2 regions of the Streptomyces sp. UH6 genome follow, and region 2 is predicted to be linked to the other one. Evidence: predicted binding sites of a transcription regulator. Region 2 holds the regulator's gene; the other holds the start of a gene.
The links. The regulator HspR, encoded in region 2, represses chaperone genes until heat shock. The targets are predictions, from matches to a motif close to TTGAGNNNNNNNNNCTCAA.

Region 1: the regulator HspR is predicted to act here: its motif matches at 4,603-4,621, upstream of clpB (ATP-dependent chaperone ClpB).

Annotation. Positions count from the first base shown of each region.
Region 1 is NZ_JACADT010000257.1:131-6,309, forward strand. It holds partial or broken gene HW445_RS14600 (hypothetical protein) at 1-625, shown strand, start outside; gene HW445_RS14605 (YbjN domain-containing protein) at 676-1,209, opposite strand; gene HW445_RS14610 (hypothetical protein) at 1,342-1,773, shown strand; gene clpB (ATP-dependent chaperone ClpB) at 1,872-4,466, opposite strand; gene HW445_RS14620 (hypothetical protein) at 4,769-5,101, opposite strand; gene HW445_RS14625 (hypothetical protein) at 5,098-5,292, opposite strand; gene HW445_RS14630 (helix-turn-helix transcriptional regulator) at 5,460-6,179, shown strand, end outside.
Region 2 is NZ_JACADT010000035.1:1,746-12,603, forward strand. It holds gene HW445_RS04660 (sugar ABC transporter substrate-binding protein) at 1-402, opposite strand, end outside; gene HW445_RS04665 (PA14 domain-containing protein) at 702-2,768, shown strand; gene HW445_RS04670 (heat shock protein transcriptional repressor HspR) at 2,892-3,341, opposite strand; gene dnaJ (molecular chaperone DnaJ) at 3,346-4,539, opposite strand; gene grpE (nucleotide exchange factor GrpE) at 4,600-5,295, opposite strand; gene dnaK (molecular chaperone DnaK) at 5,292-7,136, opposite strand; gene HW445_RS04690 ((Fe-S)-binding protein) at 7,535-9,817, shown strand; gene HW445_RS04695 (VCBS repeat-containing protein) at 10,068-10,858, shown strand, end outside.

The DNA of each region.
Region 1 (6,179 bases), on a different contig from region 2:
GGCCTGTCTGGCCGGGCTGTCGCGGCCCAACGGCCTGGCCGTCGCGGCGGCGGTGGCGGTGACCGCCGGGTGGCACGCGGTCACCCTGCTCCGGCAGCGGCGCGCCTCCTTCCACAGCCTGTGGAAACCGCTGACGGGAACGGCCCTGGCGCCCCTCGGGTGGGTGGGGTTCGTCCTGTGGGCCGGCCTCCGGGAGGGTGATCCGCTGGGCGGCTACCTCGCCGTCCAGCGCAGGTGGGGCTCGGTCTTCGACTTCGGCCGGGGCAACCTGGAGTTCGTCGGCCACCTGCTGCGCCACCCGGACAAGCTGCTGTTCACGGTGGCGCTGGCGGTGATCCTGCTGGCGCTGCTGCTCCTCGGTCTGCTGATCGCCGACCGCGCGCCGCTGCCGCTGGTGGTCTACAGCGCGGTGCTGGTGCTCGTCGCGGTGGGCGGCTCCGGCTACTTCGCGTCCAAGCCGCGGTTCCTGCTGCCCGCCTTCCCGCTGCTGCTGCCCCTCGCGGCGGCGCTGACCAGGACGGCGAGAGCCCGGCCCCGGCACGCGACGCTGGTGGTCACGGCCCTGGCCGGGCTGTCGTTCGCCTACGGGGCGTACCTCGTCGTCATGGCGACGTCGCCCCTCTGAGGGCCTGGGCGCCTGAAGCCCTGGAGGCACGGGCGCCCACGGCCCGGGGCTCACTCCTCGTCGTCGGGCTTGTCCGCCTCGTCGACCTCCTGCTCCAGGCCCAGCGTCTCCACCAGGTGCCGGTCGAACTCGATGGCCGCGCGGACCCAGCTGACCGTGGAGGACACGAAGTGCTCCAGGCTGACGCCCATGCCGATCAGCATCTGGGCCTCGCCGATCAGGCGGACCGTGCCGTCGTCGTGGGTGTGGGTGTAGACCTTGGGCCACAGGGTGCGGCGGTTCCAGTCGTCGATGGCCTCGAGGAGCTGCGGCTTGGCCTCGATGCCGTGCGGGCGGTCGTAGAACGTCCGCACCGAGAAGATGGCCTGCTCGTTCTCGCCGCGGAACATGAAGTACGTGCGGAAGTTCTCCCACGGGGCGGCGAGGTCACCCTCGTCGTCCACCACGAACTTCAGCTCCATCTGCTCGAGAAGCTGCTTCACCAGGTCCTGATCCGGGACAACGGGGCCCGCCGGTCCCTGCTGCGGCTGGGGCTGGTCCCCCTGGCCCCCGAAGTTCGGAATCGAGGACGGGTCGATGCTCACCGTAATTTTCCCTTCGTATGGATCTCCCGCCAGTCTCCCCCACGGGGGGCGGGTCCCTGCAACCCCTGGGCCGCTCGGGGCGTCGTACGTGGCGTGATCCGACCCGGTCGGAGAGGTGGCGGAAGGTGCAGGATGAGGGATCCGGACAAGCGGCCGAGCGGCACGCTGATCGTCGTGCTCGCGCTGGCGGCGGTGCTCCTGCTGTCACTCCTGATGTCCGTCGCCGTCATGGTGGCCTCCTCACCGTCCGAGGCGGACTGCGGCGAGGCCTTGGCCTACGGCGCGGCCGGCCCGCCGCCGGCCCGGGCCACGGACCTCAGGTGCGAGGTCGGGACGTGGGACATGACCACCTACGACGTCACCTTCCGCCTCCCGGCGGACCAGGCGCGGTCCTGGGTGGCCGACAACTACCCGGACGAGGAGCCCTGGACGGACGGCGACCACGTCCTGCACCTGGAGGTCGGCTTCGAGGAGACCTCCGACAGGGCGTCCACCGTCCGCGTGGAGGTGACGCCCCACGCGGACGGGACCTCCACCGTGACGTGGTGGGCGATGGGGATCTGAGCGCACGGCGCCGCGGTCCCGCCCGCGCCTCCGCGGCCGGGACCGGACCGGGACCAGGACGGGTACCGCCCCGGAGTGATCCCCGGGGCGGTGCCTCGTCAGCCCGCGGTGACCGTGAGGCCCGCGCCCGCCTCGGGGGCGCGGTCGACGCGGACGGTGTCGCCGTCCTTGATCTCCCCGGAGATGATCTCCTTGGCCAGGCTGTCGCCGATCGCCGTCTGGATCAGACGACGCAGCGGGCGGGCGCCGTACGCGGGGTCGAGCCCCTTCTCCGCGAGCCAGGCGAGGGCGGCCGGCGTGATGTCGAGCGTGAGCCGCCGCTCCGCCAGCCGCTTCGCGAGACGCCCGATCTGGAGCTCGGCGATCCGCTCCAGCTCCGCCTTGGTGAGCGCGGAGAAGACGACCAGGTCGTCCAGCCGGTTCAGGAACTCCGGCTTGAACGACGCCCGCACGACCTCCAGCACCTGCTCCCGCTTGGTCTCCTCGCTGGTCAGCGGGTCCACCAGGAACTGGCTGCCCAGGTTGGAGGTGAGGATCAGGATGGTGTTGCGGAAGTCGACCGTGCGGCCCTGGCCGTCGGTGAGGCGGCCGTCGTCGAGGACCTGGAGCAGGATGTCGAAGACCTCCGGGTGCGCCTTCTCCACCTCGTCCAGCAGGACGACGCTGTACGGCCGCCGCCGCACCGCCTCGGTGAGCTGGCCGCCCTCCTCGTAGCCGACGTACCCGGGGGGCGCGCCGACCAGCCGGGCCACGCTGTGCTTCTCGCTGTACTCCGACATGTCGATGCGGACCATCGCCCGCTCGTCGTCGAAGAGGAAGTCCGCGAGCGCCTTGGCGAGTTCGGTCTTGCCGACGCCGGTCGGGCCGAGGAAGAGGAACGAGCCGGTCGGCCGGTCCGGGTCGGCGATGCCGGCCCGGGTACGGCGCACCGCGTCGGAGACGGCCGCCACGGCCTGCTTCTGGCCGATCAGGCGGCGGCCCAGCTCCTCCTCCATGCGGAGCAGCTTGTGCGTCTCGCCCTCCAGCAGCCGCCCGGCGGGGATGCCCGTCCAGGAGCCGACCACGTCCGCGATGTCGTCCGGGCCGACCTCCTCCTTGACCATGGTGTCGGCCTGGGTGACCTCCGCCTCGGCCTCGGAGGCGGCCTCCAGCTCGCGCTCCAGTGACGGGATCTCGCCGTAGAGCAGCTTGGAGGCGGTGTCGAAGTCGCCGTCACGCTGGGCCCGTTCGGCCTGGCCGCGCAGCTCGTCCAGCTTCTCCTTCAGCTCACCGACCCGGTTGAGGGACTGCTTCTCCTTCTCCCAGCGGGCGTTGAGGCCGCGCAGCTCCTCCTCCCGGTCGGCGAGGTCGCGCCGCAGCCGCTCCAGCCGCTCCTTGGATGCCTGGTCGGTCTCCTTGGAGAGCGCCAGCTCCTCCATCCGCAGCCGGTCGACGGAGCGCTGGAGCTCGTCGATCTCCACCGGGGAGGAGTCGATCTCCATGCGCAGCCGGGAGGCCGCCTCGTCGACCAGGTCGATCGCCTTGTCGGGCAGGAAGCGGGAGGTGATGTAGCGGTCGGAGAGGGTGGCCGCGGCGACCAGCGCGCTGTCGTTGATCTGCACCTTGTGGTGCGCCTCGTAGCGGCCCTTGAGTCCGCGCAGGATGGCGATGGTGTCCTCGACCGACGGCTCGGCGACCAGCACCTGCTGGAAGCGCCGCTCCAGGGCGGGGTCCTTCTCGATCCGCTCCCGGTACTCGTCGAGCGTCGTGGCGCCGACCATCCGCAGCTCGCCGCGGGCCAGCATCGGCTTGAGCATGTTGCCCGCGTCCATCGCCGAGTCGCCGCCGGCACCCGCGCCGACCACGGTGTGCAGCTCGTCGATGAAGGTGATGATCTGCCCGTCCGAGTCCTTGATCTCGGCGAGCACCGTCTTCAGCCGCTCCTCGAACTCGCCGCGGTACTTGGCGCCCGCGACCATCGCGCCGAGGTCCAGCGCCACCAGCCGCTTGTTCTTCAGCGACTCGGGCACGTCCCCCTTCACGATCCGCTGGGCGAGGCCCTCGACGACGGCGGTCTTGCCGACGCCGGGCTCGCCGATGAGCACCGGGTTGTTCTTGGTGCGCCGCGACAGCACCTGCACCACGCGGCGGATCTCGTGGTCCCGGCCGATGACCGGGTCGAGCTTGCCCTCGCGGGCGGCGGCGGTGAAGTCGGTGCCGAACTTCTCCAGCGCCTTGTACTGACCCTCCGGGTCCGGGGTCGTCACCCGGCGTCCTCCCCTGCTCCTCTGGAACGCGTCCAGCAGCTTCTTCGCGTCGGCTCCCTGCCGGGAGAGTACGTCGCCGGCCGCACCGCCCTTGTCGGCGACGCCGATCAGCAGGTGCTCCGTGGAGATGTACTCGTCGCCCAGCTCCTTGGCCCGCTGCCCGGCGTCCGCGACCACGGCCAGCAGCTCACGGTTGGGCTGGGGCGGCGCGACCGTCGACCCGGTCACGCTGGGCAGACCGGCCAGCACCCGCTCCGTGCCCTGCCGCACGGCCGCGAGGTCGGCCTCCACGGCGGCCAGCAGGTCCACGATGTTCTCGTTCTCCTGGCCCTCCAGGAGCGCCAGCAGAAGATGGGCGGGCGTCAGGTCCGGGTGCCCTTCGGTCACCGCGCGGCTGCTCGCCGCGTTCAGCGCCTCCCGGCTCCTGTTGGTCAGCTCGGCGTCCACGTCCGGTGTCTCCTCCCTCGCCTGCGTCACGACCGCTCTACGTCACGACGGCCCGGCGTCACGATTGCCCTGCGTCACGACCGCGTACGCACTCACGCGTCGGTTACCCGTTCTGACGCGGCCAACGTCCACAAAGTTGAGTCTATTCCACTCAATGCGCGGACGACCGGAGGAGTTCCCGCGGGAGGCGTCCGCGGGAGTACCTGCGGACACACGACAGCGGCGCCACCGTGTTCAGGTCACGGTGGCGCCGCTGCCGGGGGGAAGCGCCTGAGCGATCGTGGAAAGTTGGGGGTATCGCTTCAGGCACTGCGGGGGGTGGCTGATGGAACGCCGGGCAGTTCTTGGGGGGTGAACTCCCGGTGGTCCCTTTGGTCCAGGTTCACGAAGATCATTCCATACCGGATGGCGCATCGAACCGGCTGCGGCGCTCCACGGGGGCGCCGCAGGCATCGGTACGCCCGCACGTCCTCCTCCTCGTCGCGCGTCACCACGACCGGCTCCCCGAAGACGGTGACCATCAGGGAGTCGCCGGCGTGCGGGATCGCGGTGACCAGGTCGACGAAGTGCCAGCCGGACCGGTAGGCCACGGCCATCTCGCGACGGAACGAGCGGTCGTCCGGCGGCGTGCTCATGCTCCCGCGCCCGCCTCGGCGTGGTACCCGGCGGGGTCGGCCGTCACGACGTCCCAGGACCAGTCGGCCTGGACACTGCCGCTGTCGGCGCCCGGGCTGCTCCAGCCCCAGTCGGCCGGGCCGGCGACGCCGAGGATCGCACCCGCCGAGAAGGCGACAGCAAGCGCCGAGAGAAGCAATCTCTTGCACATGATGGGCTTCGTCCTCACTTCCCAATTCGATCCCCCGCCGCATCAGACGATGGCGCATACCGGCACACGATGGCCAGTTCGAAGATGCATCATGTTCCTGCACGTTCATGACCCTGGGGGGCGGAGATTTGGGACATACCGACACAACAGGGGCGCATCCCCACGGGATGGAGGATCTGTGCGCGGATGGCCGACGGCTCTACGCCGATTCGCTGCGCCTTGGCCGCATCCGTCGCTCGGAGGCCGAAACCGCGCCATGCCTGCTGGAGTTCGCTCTGCTCCAGCCGGACCCCGACGACTCCGCGTGGCTCCGGCCGGTGCCGCCGATGACCGCCCTCTCGCAACGGCTGCTGCCGCTCGAGCGGGACATCCGGCAGCGGCGTGAGCAAGCCGTCCAGCTCGCCCAGGCCTTCGAGCCGTTCCTCTCCATCGCCACCCACAGCCGGCCCACCACCCACGCCATCACCGTGCTGGAGGGCGTCGAGCGGATCAACGAGGCGATCCGGCTGGCCCAGTCCAACTGCCGCCAGGAGATCCTCTCCGTCCAGCCCGGCGGCGGGCGGAGCGAACCGGCCCTCACCACGTCGTTCCGGCTCGCCCAGGAGGCGCCGCGCGGCATCGTGGCCCGCGTGCTCTACCAGCACACCGCGCGCCACAGTCCCGGCACCCTCAACTACGCGCGGATGATGAACGACACCGACATGGAGTTCCGCACCGCGCGGGAACTGGTCGACCGTCTGATCATCTTCGACCGGCAGGTGGCCTTCATCCCCGCGCAGGACGACCGCAAGGTCGCCCTGGAACTGCGCCACCCCGGTCTGGTCGACTACCTGGTCAAGGTCTTCGACCAGCAGTGGCGCAACGCGGACCCGCTCTTCCAGGAGCAG
Region 2 (10,858 bases):
GCCCTCGGCCAGCCGGTCGTAGGCGATGACCGGGATGCCCGCCTCCTTGGCGTTGGTCACCTCCGGGGCGACCTTCTTGGCGTCCACCGGGTCCACGACGATGATGTCGATCTCGTCCTCGACCATCGCGCGCATCTGGCGGTTCTGCTCGGCCTGGTCGCCGTTGGCGTTGGCGTAGCGGACCTTGCCCTTGTCCTCGGTGAGCTCCTCGACCTTCGCCTGGAACATCGGGAAGTCGAACAGCTCGTACCGGGCGATCTTCTTCTCCGGCATCAGCAGGCCGATGGTGATGTCGTTGGGATCGGCCAGGTCGCCGCCGTCGTCCGTCCCCTGGCCGCTGCCACACGCGGCGAGCGACAAGGACAGCGTGACGGCGGCCACGGATATGGCATAGCGACGCATTCGGGAGCCCACTTCTGCGTTCGGGTTCAGGGCGCCTCACGACGATCCGGCCGGCACGTCAAGGTCGGGACGGCGCGAAGCGGAATCGGCCGTTGCCGTGACCGGAGTGGTGTTCTGCGGCTCGTGTGATGACAGAGCGGAATCATAGCCAGTGCGCCTTCACACGTCTCCCTGGGTGCCCCATGGATCCGGCTCCAAGATCACACACGAGCGGCACAACCTCTCCGGCCTCCCATGAGTCATGTCTCACGGCCGTCCTGACGGACGGCCCCCGACGGACCCCCAGGAGTTCCCCGACCGTGAACCGCACATCCCCGGCCCGTGCCGCCACCGCCGCCGCGGTGGTCCTCGCCACCACCGGTGGCCTGCTCGGCGCGGCGGCCACCGCCTCGTCGGCGGCGGTGACCTGCGCCTCCCCCGTGTTCAAGCGGCAGTTCTTCGCGAACACCTCCTTCTCCGGCACGCCGAAGAAGACCGACTGCGACAGCAAGATCGACCAGAACTGGGGAACCGGGGCGCCCACGTCCGGCCTGCCCAGCAACAACTTCGGCGTCCGCTGGTCGGTGACCCGCGACTTCGGCTCCGGCGGTCCCTTCACCTTCACCGCGTCCTCGCGTGACGGCATCCGCCTCTACCTCGACGGGGTCCGCAAGGTCGACCTCTGGAAGAACGTCTCCACCACCGTCTCCAAGACGGTCAACCTCACCATCCCCTCGGGCAAGCACTCCCTGCGGATCGACTTCGTCAACTGGACCGGCTCCGCGAACGTCAAGTTCGCCTACACCCCGCGCACCACGGCGAGCGTGGACAAGGTCAAGCCGCTGACGCCGGGCGGCGCGGCGCTGACGTACGACACCGGCACGTACCGGGCGAAGCTGTCCTGGACGAAGAGCCCGGAGATGGACCTCGCCGGCTACCAGGTCTTCCGCCGTGTCCAGGGCGGCTCCTACCCGGCGAAGCCGCTGGCCACCACGACGTCCACGTCGTACACCGACACCCCGCCCAAGGACGGCAAGCTCTACTACTACGAGGTCCGCGCCTACGACAAGGCGGGCAACGTCTCCTCCGGCACCGCCGACAAGGGCGTCACCACGGTCGACCGCACCGGCCCGGCCGCGCCCTCCGGGCTCGTCGCGGCGACCGACCTGTACGGCGTCCAGCTGCACTGGAACGCGGTCCCGGACGCCACCCGCTACGAGGTGCTGCGGCAGGACCCGCAGACCGGGGAGCGGACGAAGGCGGGCGAGGTCACGGGCCGGACCACTCTCCTCGACCAGGCCCACTTCTCCGGGACCTACCTGGTGCGCGGCTACGACGCCGCGGGCAATCCGGGCGCCCTCTCCGCCCCCTCCGTCGCCGACGGCGTCGACCGCACCCCGCCGGCCGCGCCCTACGGGCTGAAGGCCCTGGTCCGTCCCGGCGCGGTCTTCCTGACCTTCCGGACGCCGGAGCTCCCGCTCCGGGACGAGCTCGACAACGACGCACGGGTGTACGTGTACCGGACGCACGGGACGGGGGCGGACGCGGAGACCGTCGAGGTCCGGTGCAACGACGACGACGTCACCTACCTGGACGCCCCGTACAGCACGGACGACGGCGAGATGACCTTCAGCTGCGTCGACACGTCCGTGGCTCCCGACAGCACGTACACCTACACGACGGGCGTCACCGACGGCCGGGGCAACCCCTCCGCCCGGTCCACGCCGGTGACGGTGTACACCAGCGACCGCACCCCGCCGGCCCCGCTCACCGGCCTGACGGCGACGCCCCGCACCGACGGCGTGCTGCTGAAGTGGGACGTGCCGGACGACGACATCGCGTCCTACCGCGTCATGCGCGGCCTCACGGGCGAGGACGGCACGGTCCGGTGGCAGGAGGTCTCCTGCACGCACGTGAACGGGTTCCTGGGCGCCAGGCTCTGCCCGGGCCTCCCGGACGGGGAGACGGCCCTCTACTCGGTCCGTGCCGTGGACGAGTTCGGCAACGTGCTCGCGGCGGACGACCCGGGCGTCGCCACCGTGACCGTCACCGAACTCGTCGTGCTGCCCGGTGACCCGGTCGTCACGGCGTCCGGCCCGCTGACCTCGAGCCCGCGCACCGGCGGTCCCGGCGTGGTCCCGGCGACCTGGTTCTGCTCGGGCGTCGCCGACTGCGCGGAGATCACCACGTACCGGGTGAGCCGCTGGGACGGGGACTCCTACCAGTACCTGGGCAGCGTCGCGGGCGGCACGCAGAGCTGGATCCGCTACGACGACGCCACGCAGCCGGCCGGCACCGTCAGCTGGTACGAGGTGGTCGGCGTCCGCGCGGACGGCACGGAGCTCCCGGCCGTCCACACGTACGCCGTCCGGTACGACCAGGACTGAGCCGCGCCTCCGTCCGTCCGCGCGCACCGCGCACACGGCGAAGGGGCCGGAGGACCTCACGGTCCTCCGGCCCCTTCGGGCTTCCGGCCTTTACGGGCTTCCGCCGCGCGCCCGCGCGCACCGCTAGGAATCGCGCCGCGTCGGCGGGCGCCAGACCACCAGCGCGCTGGTGCGGGCCGCCTCCTGGTACGGAACCAGGTCCCGCCGGTAGGAGGCGTGCACCGCCGCCTCGCGGGCCCGGATCGTCGCCGCCGCGCCCTCGACCGCGGACTGGAGTTCCGCGACGCGGGACTGGAGGGCGGCGACCTGGTTCTCCAGCTCGATGATCCGCTTGATCCCCGCCAGGTTGATGCCCTCGTCCTGCGACAGCTGCTGCACCTGGCGGAGCAGCTGGATGTCGCGGGCCGAGTACCGCCGGCCGCGCCCGGCCGTGCGGTCCGGGGAGACCAGGCCGAGGCGGTCGTACTGCCGCAGGGTCTGCGGGTGCAGGCCGGACAGCTGGGCCGCCACCGAGATGACGTAGACCGGGGTGTCCTCGGTCAGTTCGTACGGATTGCGCCGACGGCCGTCCATCTCGTCATGCTCCCTTCGCGGCTTCGAACAGCTCCGCTCGCGGGTCCTCCCCCGCGGTCGCCTCGCGGTACGCCTCGAGTGCGTCCCGAGCCTTCCCCGACAGGTCCTTGGGAACACTCACCTCGACGGTGACCAGGAGGTCGCCGCGGGTGCCGTCCTTGCGGACCGCGCCCTTGCCGCGGGCGCGCATGGTGCGCCCGTTGGGCGTGCCCGGGGGCAGCTTCAGGGTGACCGGCGGGCCGCCCAGGGTCGGCACGCGGATGTCGCCGCCCAGGGCGGCCTCCGGGTACGTCACCGGCACGGTCACCGTCAGGTTGTCGTCCTTGCGGCCGAAGACCGGGTGCTTGTCCACGTGGACGACCACGTACAGGTCGCCCGCAGGGCCGCCCCGCTCGCCGGGCGCGCCCTTGCCGCGCAGGCGGATGCGCTGACCGTCGCTGACCCCGGCGGGGATGCGGACCTGCATCGTGCGCGAGGACTTGGCGCGGCCGGAGCCCTTGCAGACCTCGCAGGGGTTCTCCGCGATCAGGCCGCGGCCCTTGCAGTCCGGACACGGGTCGGTCAGCGAGAAGCCGCCGCCCGAGCCGCGGGCCACCTGCCCGGTGCCGACGCAGGTCGGGCACACCCGGGGCGTGCCGTTCTTGTCGCCGGTGCCCGAGCATGCCTTGCAGGCCGCCTGGCTGGACATCCGCAGCGGAACGGTCGCGCCGTCCACCGCCTCGGTGAAGCTGAGCGTCACCTCGGACTCGATGTCCTGCCCGCGCCGCGGCTGCGTGCGGGCGCCGCCCGGCGCGCCGCCGCGGTTGCCGAACAGGCCCCCGAAGACGTCACCGAGCCCGCCACCGCCGCCGAAACCGCCACCGCCGCCGCCGGCCCCGCCCTGGGCGCCCCCGAAGAGGTCGCCCAGGTCGAAGTTGAACGTTCCTCCGGCAGCACCCGGACCCGGACGGAAGCCGCCGTTGCCGAAGAGCTGGCGGGCGTCGTCGTACTCCTTGCGCCGCTTGGGGTCGCCGAGCACGTCGTTGGCCTCGGAGATCTCCTTGAAGCGCTCCTCGGCCGCCGCGTTGCCCTTGTTGGCGTCCGGGTGGAACTCGCGGGCGAGCTTCCGGTACGCCTTCTTGATCTCGGCCTCGGTGGCGTCCTTCGGGACGCCGAGAACCTTGTAGTAGTCCTTCTCGATGAAGTCCTTGGTGCTCATCCCCGACGTCCCTCCTTCCGTCCGTCACCGGCGCGCCGGTCAACGGCGCGCCGCCTCACGTCAGCCCTCGTCCGGGCCACCGTTCTCCTTGTTCTCGCCCGCGTCGGCGGACTCGGCCTCCTCGGACGTGGCGTCCTCGGAGCCGGACTCCTCCCCCTGGACCGTCTGCGCACCCGGCTGCGGCTCGGCCACGGCCACCCGCGCGGGGCGGATGATCCGGTCGCCGATCTTGTACCCGGGCTGCAGAATGCCCACGCAGGTCGTCTCGGTGACGTCCGGCGCGTAGGAGTGCATCAGCGCCTCGTGGATCGTCGGGTCGAAGGGCTCGCCCTCCTTGCCGAACTGCTGGAGGCCCATCTTGGCCGCCACCGTCTCCAGCGACTCGGCCACCGACTTGAAGCCGCCGACGAGTTCGCTGTGGTCACGGGCCCGCCCGATGTCGTCGAGCACCGGCAGGAGCTCGGTCAGGAGGTTCGCCACGGCGACCTCCCGGACCGCGATCCGGTCGCGCTCGACCCGACGACGGTAGTTCTGGAACTCCGCCTGGAGCCGCTGGAGGTCCGCGGTGCGCTCGGTGAGCGCGGTGCGGGCCTGGTCCAGCTGTGCCGTCAGGCCTGCGGTCTGAGCCGCGTCCCCGGCCGGGGCCGCCGGCTCCTCCTTGGCGGAGGAGCCGGCGGCCTGCGGCTCGGCGTCTTCGGAGCCGGTGCCGGAGGGGACGTCGGGCTTCTCGTCAAAACCCGGGGTCTCCTCCGTCACGCGGCACCGTCCTTGCGCTCGTCGTCGACGATCTCGGCGTCCACGACGTCGTCGTCGCCGGCCTTGGCGTCGCCGCCGTCGGTGGCGCCGCCGGCCGCCTGGGCGCCCTGGGCGTCGGCGTACATGGCCTGGCCGAGCTTCTGCGAGACCGCCGCGACCTTCTCGGTGGCGGTGCGGATCTCCGCGGCGTCCTCGCCCTTGAGCTTCTCCTTCAGCTCGGCGACGGCGCCCTCGACCTCGGTCTTCACGTCCGCCGGGACCTTGTCCTCGTTGTCCTTGAGGAACTTCTCGGTCTGGTAGACGAGCTGCTCGCCCTGGTTGCGGGTCTCGGCGGCCTCGCGGCGCTTGTGGTCCTCCTCCGCGTAGCGCTCGGCCTCCTCACGCATGCGGTCGACCTCGTCCTTCGGCAGCGAGGAGCCGCCGGTGACGGTCATCTTCTGCTCCTTGCCCGTGCCCAGGTCCTTCGCGGTCACGTGCATGATGCCGTTGGCGTCGATGTCGAAGGAGACCTCGATCTGCGGGACGCCGCGCGGGGCCGGCGGGAGGCCGGTCAGCTCGAACATGCCGAGCTTCTTGTTGTACGCGGCGATCTCGCGCTCGCCCTGGTAGACCTGGATCTGCACGGACGGCTGGTTGTCCTCGGCCGTCGTGAAGATCTCGGAGCGCTTGGTCGGGATCGTGGTGTTGCGCTCGATCAGCTTGGTCATGATGCCGCCCTTGGTCTCGATGCCGAGGGACAGCGGGGTGACGTCGAGGAGCAGGACGTCCTTGACCTCGCCCTTGAGGACACCGGCCTGGAGCGAGGCGCCGATGGCGACGACCTCGTCCGGGTTCACGCCCTTGTTGGCCTCCTTGCCGCCGGTCAGCTCCTTGACGAGCTCGGCGACGGCGGGCATGCGGGTCGAACCACCGACGAGGACGACGTGGTCGATCTCGCTGAGCGCGATGCCGGCGTCCTTGATGACGTTGTGGAACGGAACCTTGCAGCGCTCCAGCAGGTCCGAGGTCAGCTGCTGGAACTGGGCGCGGGTGAGCTTCTCGTCCAGGTGCAGCGGGCCCTCGGCGGACGCCGTGATGTAGGGCAGGTTGATCGAGGTCTCGGTGGACGAGGACAGCTCGATCTTGGCCTTCTCGGCGGCCTCGCGCAGACGCTGCAGGGCCATCTTGTCCTTGGCCAGGTCCACGCCGTGGGCGTTCTGGAACTGCTTGACCAGGTAGTCGACGACGCGCTGGTCCCAGTCGTCACCACCGAGGTGGTTGTCGCCGTTGGTGGCCTTCACCTCCACGACGCCGTCGCCGATCTCCAGCAGCGAGACGTCGAAGGTGCCGCCACCGAGGTCGAAGACCAGGATGGTCTGGTCGTCCTTGTCGAGGCCGTACGCCAGCGCGGCCGCGGTGGGCTCGTTGACGATGCGCAGGACGTTCAGGCCCGCGATCTCGCCGGCCTCCTTCGTCGCCTGACGCTCGGAGTCGTTGAAGTACGCCGGGACGGTGATGACCGCGTCGGTCACCTTCTCGCCCAGGTAGGCCTCCGCGTCCCGCTTCAGCTTCTGCAGGATGAACGCGGACATCTGCTGCGGGTTGAAGTCCTTGCCGTCCAGGTTGATCTTCCAGTCGGTGCCCATGTGGCGCTTGACCGACCGGATGGTCCTGTCGACGTTGGTGACGGCCTGGCGCTTGGCGACCTCGCCGACGAGCACCTCGCCGTTCTTGGCGAAGGCGACGACGGACGGCGTGGTCCTGGCGCCCTCGGCGTTGGTGATGACGGTGGGCTCACCGCCCTCCAGAACGCTGACGACCGAGTTGGTCGTACCCAGGTCGATGCCGACCGCACGTGCCATGGTGATCTTCCTCCAGCTGACTTGAGTGGAACAGGCTCAAGTGTGCCGCATCCTCCCGACAGAGGCAACAGACCTGAGTCGATTGGACTCAACTTTACGGAGGCGAGGTCCGCATGGCGCGTCAACAGGCCGGAGAACGGGCCCGGACGACGGCCGGCGACGGGCATCAGAGGGATGCGGCGAGGGCGCGGGGAAGGGCGGACGCCCCTCCGCCCCTGCCCGGGGAGATACTGAGGTAACCCTCAGCGACGCAGATCACCGCTCCGGCGGCTGCGGGGCGGCGCAAGATATGGATACTCTCGAACGGACTGGATAAGTTACCGCTTAGTAATAGCGGTCCAGCTCGGTTCAGCCGCCAGTCGCTCAGTCGTAGACCTCGCAGGCCCGAGGAGCCTCCCATGCAACTCGCCGCGATCATCGTGTCGCTGGTCCTGACCGTGGTGGGCGTTGCGCTGCTCGCACGCGCCGTCGGTCAGTTCGTCCGGTATTTCAGGCTCGGCCAGCCCGTGCCCGCGGGTACCCGGACCGACAACCCCTACCAGCGCAGCGTGACGCTGGTGAAGGAATTCCTCGGCCACACGCGGATGAACCGCTGGGGAATCGTGGGCTTCGCCCACTGGTTCGTCGCCGTCGGCTTCTTCTCGCTGGTGCCCACCCTCATCACCGCGTTCGGCCAGCTCTTCAAGGCCGACTGGGCCATCCCGTTCATCGGGCACTGGACGCCGTTCGAGATGTTCGTCGAGTTCATCGGCACGATGACGACGCTCGGCATCCTGACGCTGATCGTGATCCGGCAGCTCTCCAAGGCGACCCGCCCCGGCCGCAAGTCCCGCTTCGCCGGGTCCAACGCCGGCCAGGCGTACTTCGTCGAGACGGTCATCCTGACCATCGGCCTCGCGATCATGATGCTGCGCGGCCTCGAGGGCGCCCTGCTGGACATCCCGCACTACGAGCCCGCGTACTTCGCCTCGTACCCGCTGGTCCTGGCCTTCGACGGGCTGAGCGTCCCGACGCTGCAGAACCTGATCTACCTCTTCGCGATGATCAAGATCGGGACGTCCTTCATCTGGATGATCGTGGTCTCGCTGCGGACGGACATGGGTGTCGCCTGGCACCGCTTCCTGGCCTTCCCCAACATCTGGTTCAAGCGCAACGCCGACGGCTCCACCGCGCTGGGCGCCCTCCAGCCGATGACCTCCGGCGGCAAGGAGATCGACTTCGCCGACCCCGGTGAGGACGACGTCTTCGGCGTCTCCCAGGTCGAGCAGTTCTCCTGGAAGGGCCTGCTGGACTTCTCCACCTGCACCGAGTGCGGCCGCTGCCAGTCGCAGTGCCCCGCCTGGAACACCGGCAAGCCGCTCTCGCCGAAGCTGCTGATCATGTCGCTGCGCGACAACATGCACGCCAAGGCCCCGTACCTGCTGGCCGGCGGCGGCAAGACCATGGAGGGCGAGGAGAAGGCCTCCGAGGAGCAGCTCAAGGACGTTCCCGCGGCCGCCCTCGCGGAGGCCGAGCGCCCGCTGATCGGGACGCTCGAGGAGAACGGCGTCATCGACCCGGACGTCCTGTGGTCCTGCACCACCTGCGGTGCCTGCGTCGAGCAGTGCCCGGTGGACATCGAGCACGTCGACCACATCGTCGACATGCGCCGCTACCAGGTCATGATCGAGTCCGCGTTCCCGTCCGAGGCGGGCACGATGCTCAAGAACCTGGAGAAGAAGGGCAACCCCTGGGGCCTGGCGAAGAAGCAGCGCCTGGAGTGGCTCAAGGAGGTCGAGTTCGAGGTCCCGGTCGTCGGCAAGGACATCGAGGACCTCACCGAGGTCGAGTACCTCTACTGGGTCGGCTGCGCCGGCGCCCTGGAGGACCGCGCCAAGAAGACCACCAAGGCCTTCGCCGAGCTGCTGCACATCGCGGGCGTCAAGTTCGCCATCATGGGCGGCGACGAGAAGTGCACCGGCGACTCCGCCCGCCGCCTCGGCAACGAGCCCCTGTTCCAGGAGCTCGGCATGGAGAACGTCATGGCGCTGAACATGGCGTTCGGCGAGGAGATGGACGACGACGGCAAGGTCACGGCCGAGTCGAAGAAGCCGAAGTCCGCGAAGAAGATCGTCGCGACCTGCCCGCACTGCCTCAACACGATCGGCAACGAGTACCCGCAGCTCGGCGGTGACTACGAGGTCATCCACCACACCCAGCTGCTCCAGCACCTGATCGACGAGGGCAAGCTGATCCCGGTCACCCCGGTCGAGGGTCTGATCACCTACCACGACCCCTGCTACCTGGGCCGCCACAACAAGATCTACACGCCCCCGCGCGAGATCATCGCCAACGTCCCCGGTCTGCGGAACGAGGAGATGCACCGCCACAAGGAGCGCGGCTTCTGCTGCGGCGCCGGCGGCGCGCGGATGTGGATGGAGGAGCGGATCGGCAAGCGCATCAACAACGAGCGCGTCGACGAGGCCCTCTCCCTCAACCCGGACATCGTCTCCACCGCCTGCCCGTTCTGCCTGGTCATGCTGACCGACTCGGTCAACGGCAAGAAGAACGACGGCAAGGCCAAGGAGTCGATCCAGGTCGTGGACGTCGCCCAGCTCCTGCTGGAGTCCGTCAAGACCCCCGGCGACCCGGCGGGCGAGGCGGAGACCGAGGAGGCGCCGGAGCCGCAGCCGGCGCAGTAGCGGTCCCTCTTCCGAAGGTCCCGAAGGTCCCGAAGGTCCCGAAGGCCGGGGCCCGGCCGAGCACCACGCCCGGCCGGGCCCCGGCCTCGTTCGTCCGCCCGTCTCCGCGCCGCCGTGCGCGCGACACCCCTCGTACAACCATCGCCGGTCCACGGCGGTCGTGTAGGTCACCCGGCCCTGAGGCCGGAACGTCGCCGCGGGGCGGTGGCCGTCGTGGTGCCGTCACTGCCGTACCCAGGGGGAGCCGCACATGAACCGAAGGACCCGCACCGCGCTCGCGACCGTCGTGGCGGCCGCGCTCACCGGGGGCCTGCTCGCCCTCGCCGGGCCGGGCGCCGTCGCCGCGGACGCCGTGGCGGTCGCGCACGCCGACTTCAACGGGGACGGCGTCGGCGACATCGCCACCCCCTCGGCCTCGACCGTGGCCGGCCACCACACGGCCGGTCAGGTCGTGATCGTCTACGGGGTGAGGGGCACCGGCCTCACGGCCACGAAGCGGACCGTGATCGGCCAGGACACCCCGGGGGTCCCCGGCACCGTCGAGTCCGGCGACCGGTTCGGCTGGAGCACCGCCCACGCCGACTTCGACGGCGACGGCTACGACGACCTCGCCGTCTCCTCCGACGCGGAGGACGTGGGCGACGTGGAGAACGCCGGGATGGTCACCCTCCTCTGGGGCTCCGCCGCCGGACTCAGTGGCAAGGGCGCCGTCACGCTCGAGAACCCCTCCCCCACCCGGTTCGCCCGCTGGGGCCACCAGCTGGCGGCCGGCGACTTCGACGGCGACGGCCGGCAGGACCTGGTCGTCGCGGACGACTCCAGCACCATGGTCGTGCTCCGGGGCGGCATCACCAGGTCCGGAACCTCCGGCGACCGGCGGCCGGTGCCCACGCCGCTCACCTCGGGGTACCCGTGGAGCCTCACGGCGGGCGACGTCGACGGGGACCACCGCACCGACCTGCTCGTCAACGGCTTCGTCCCCGAGGCCGACGAGCCCTTCTACGGCCTGCCCCGCAACTTCCTGCTGCCCGGTTCGCCAAC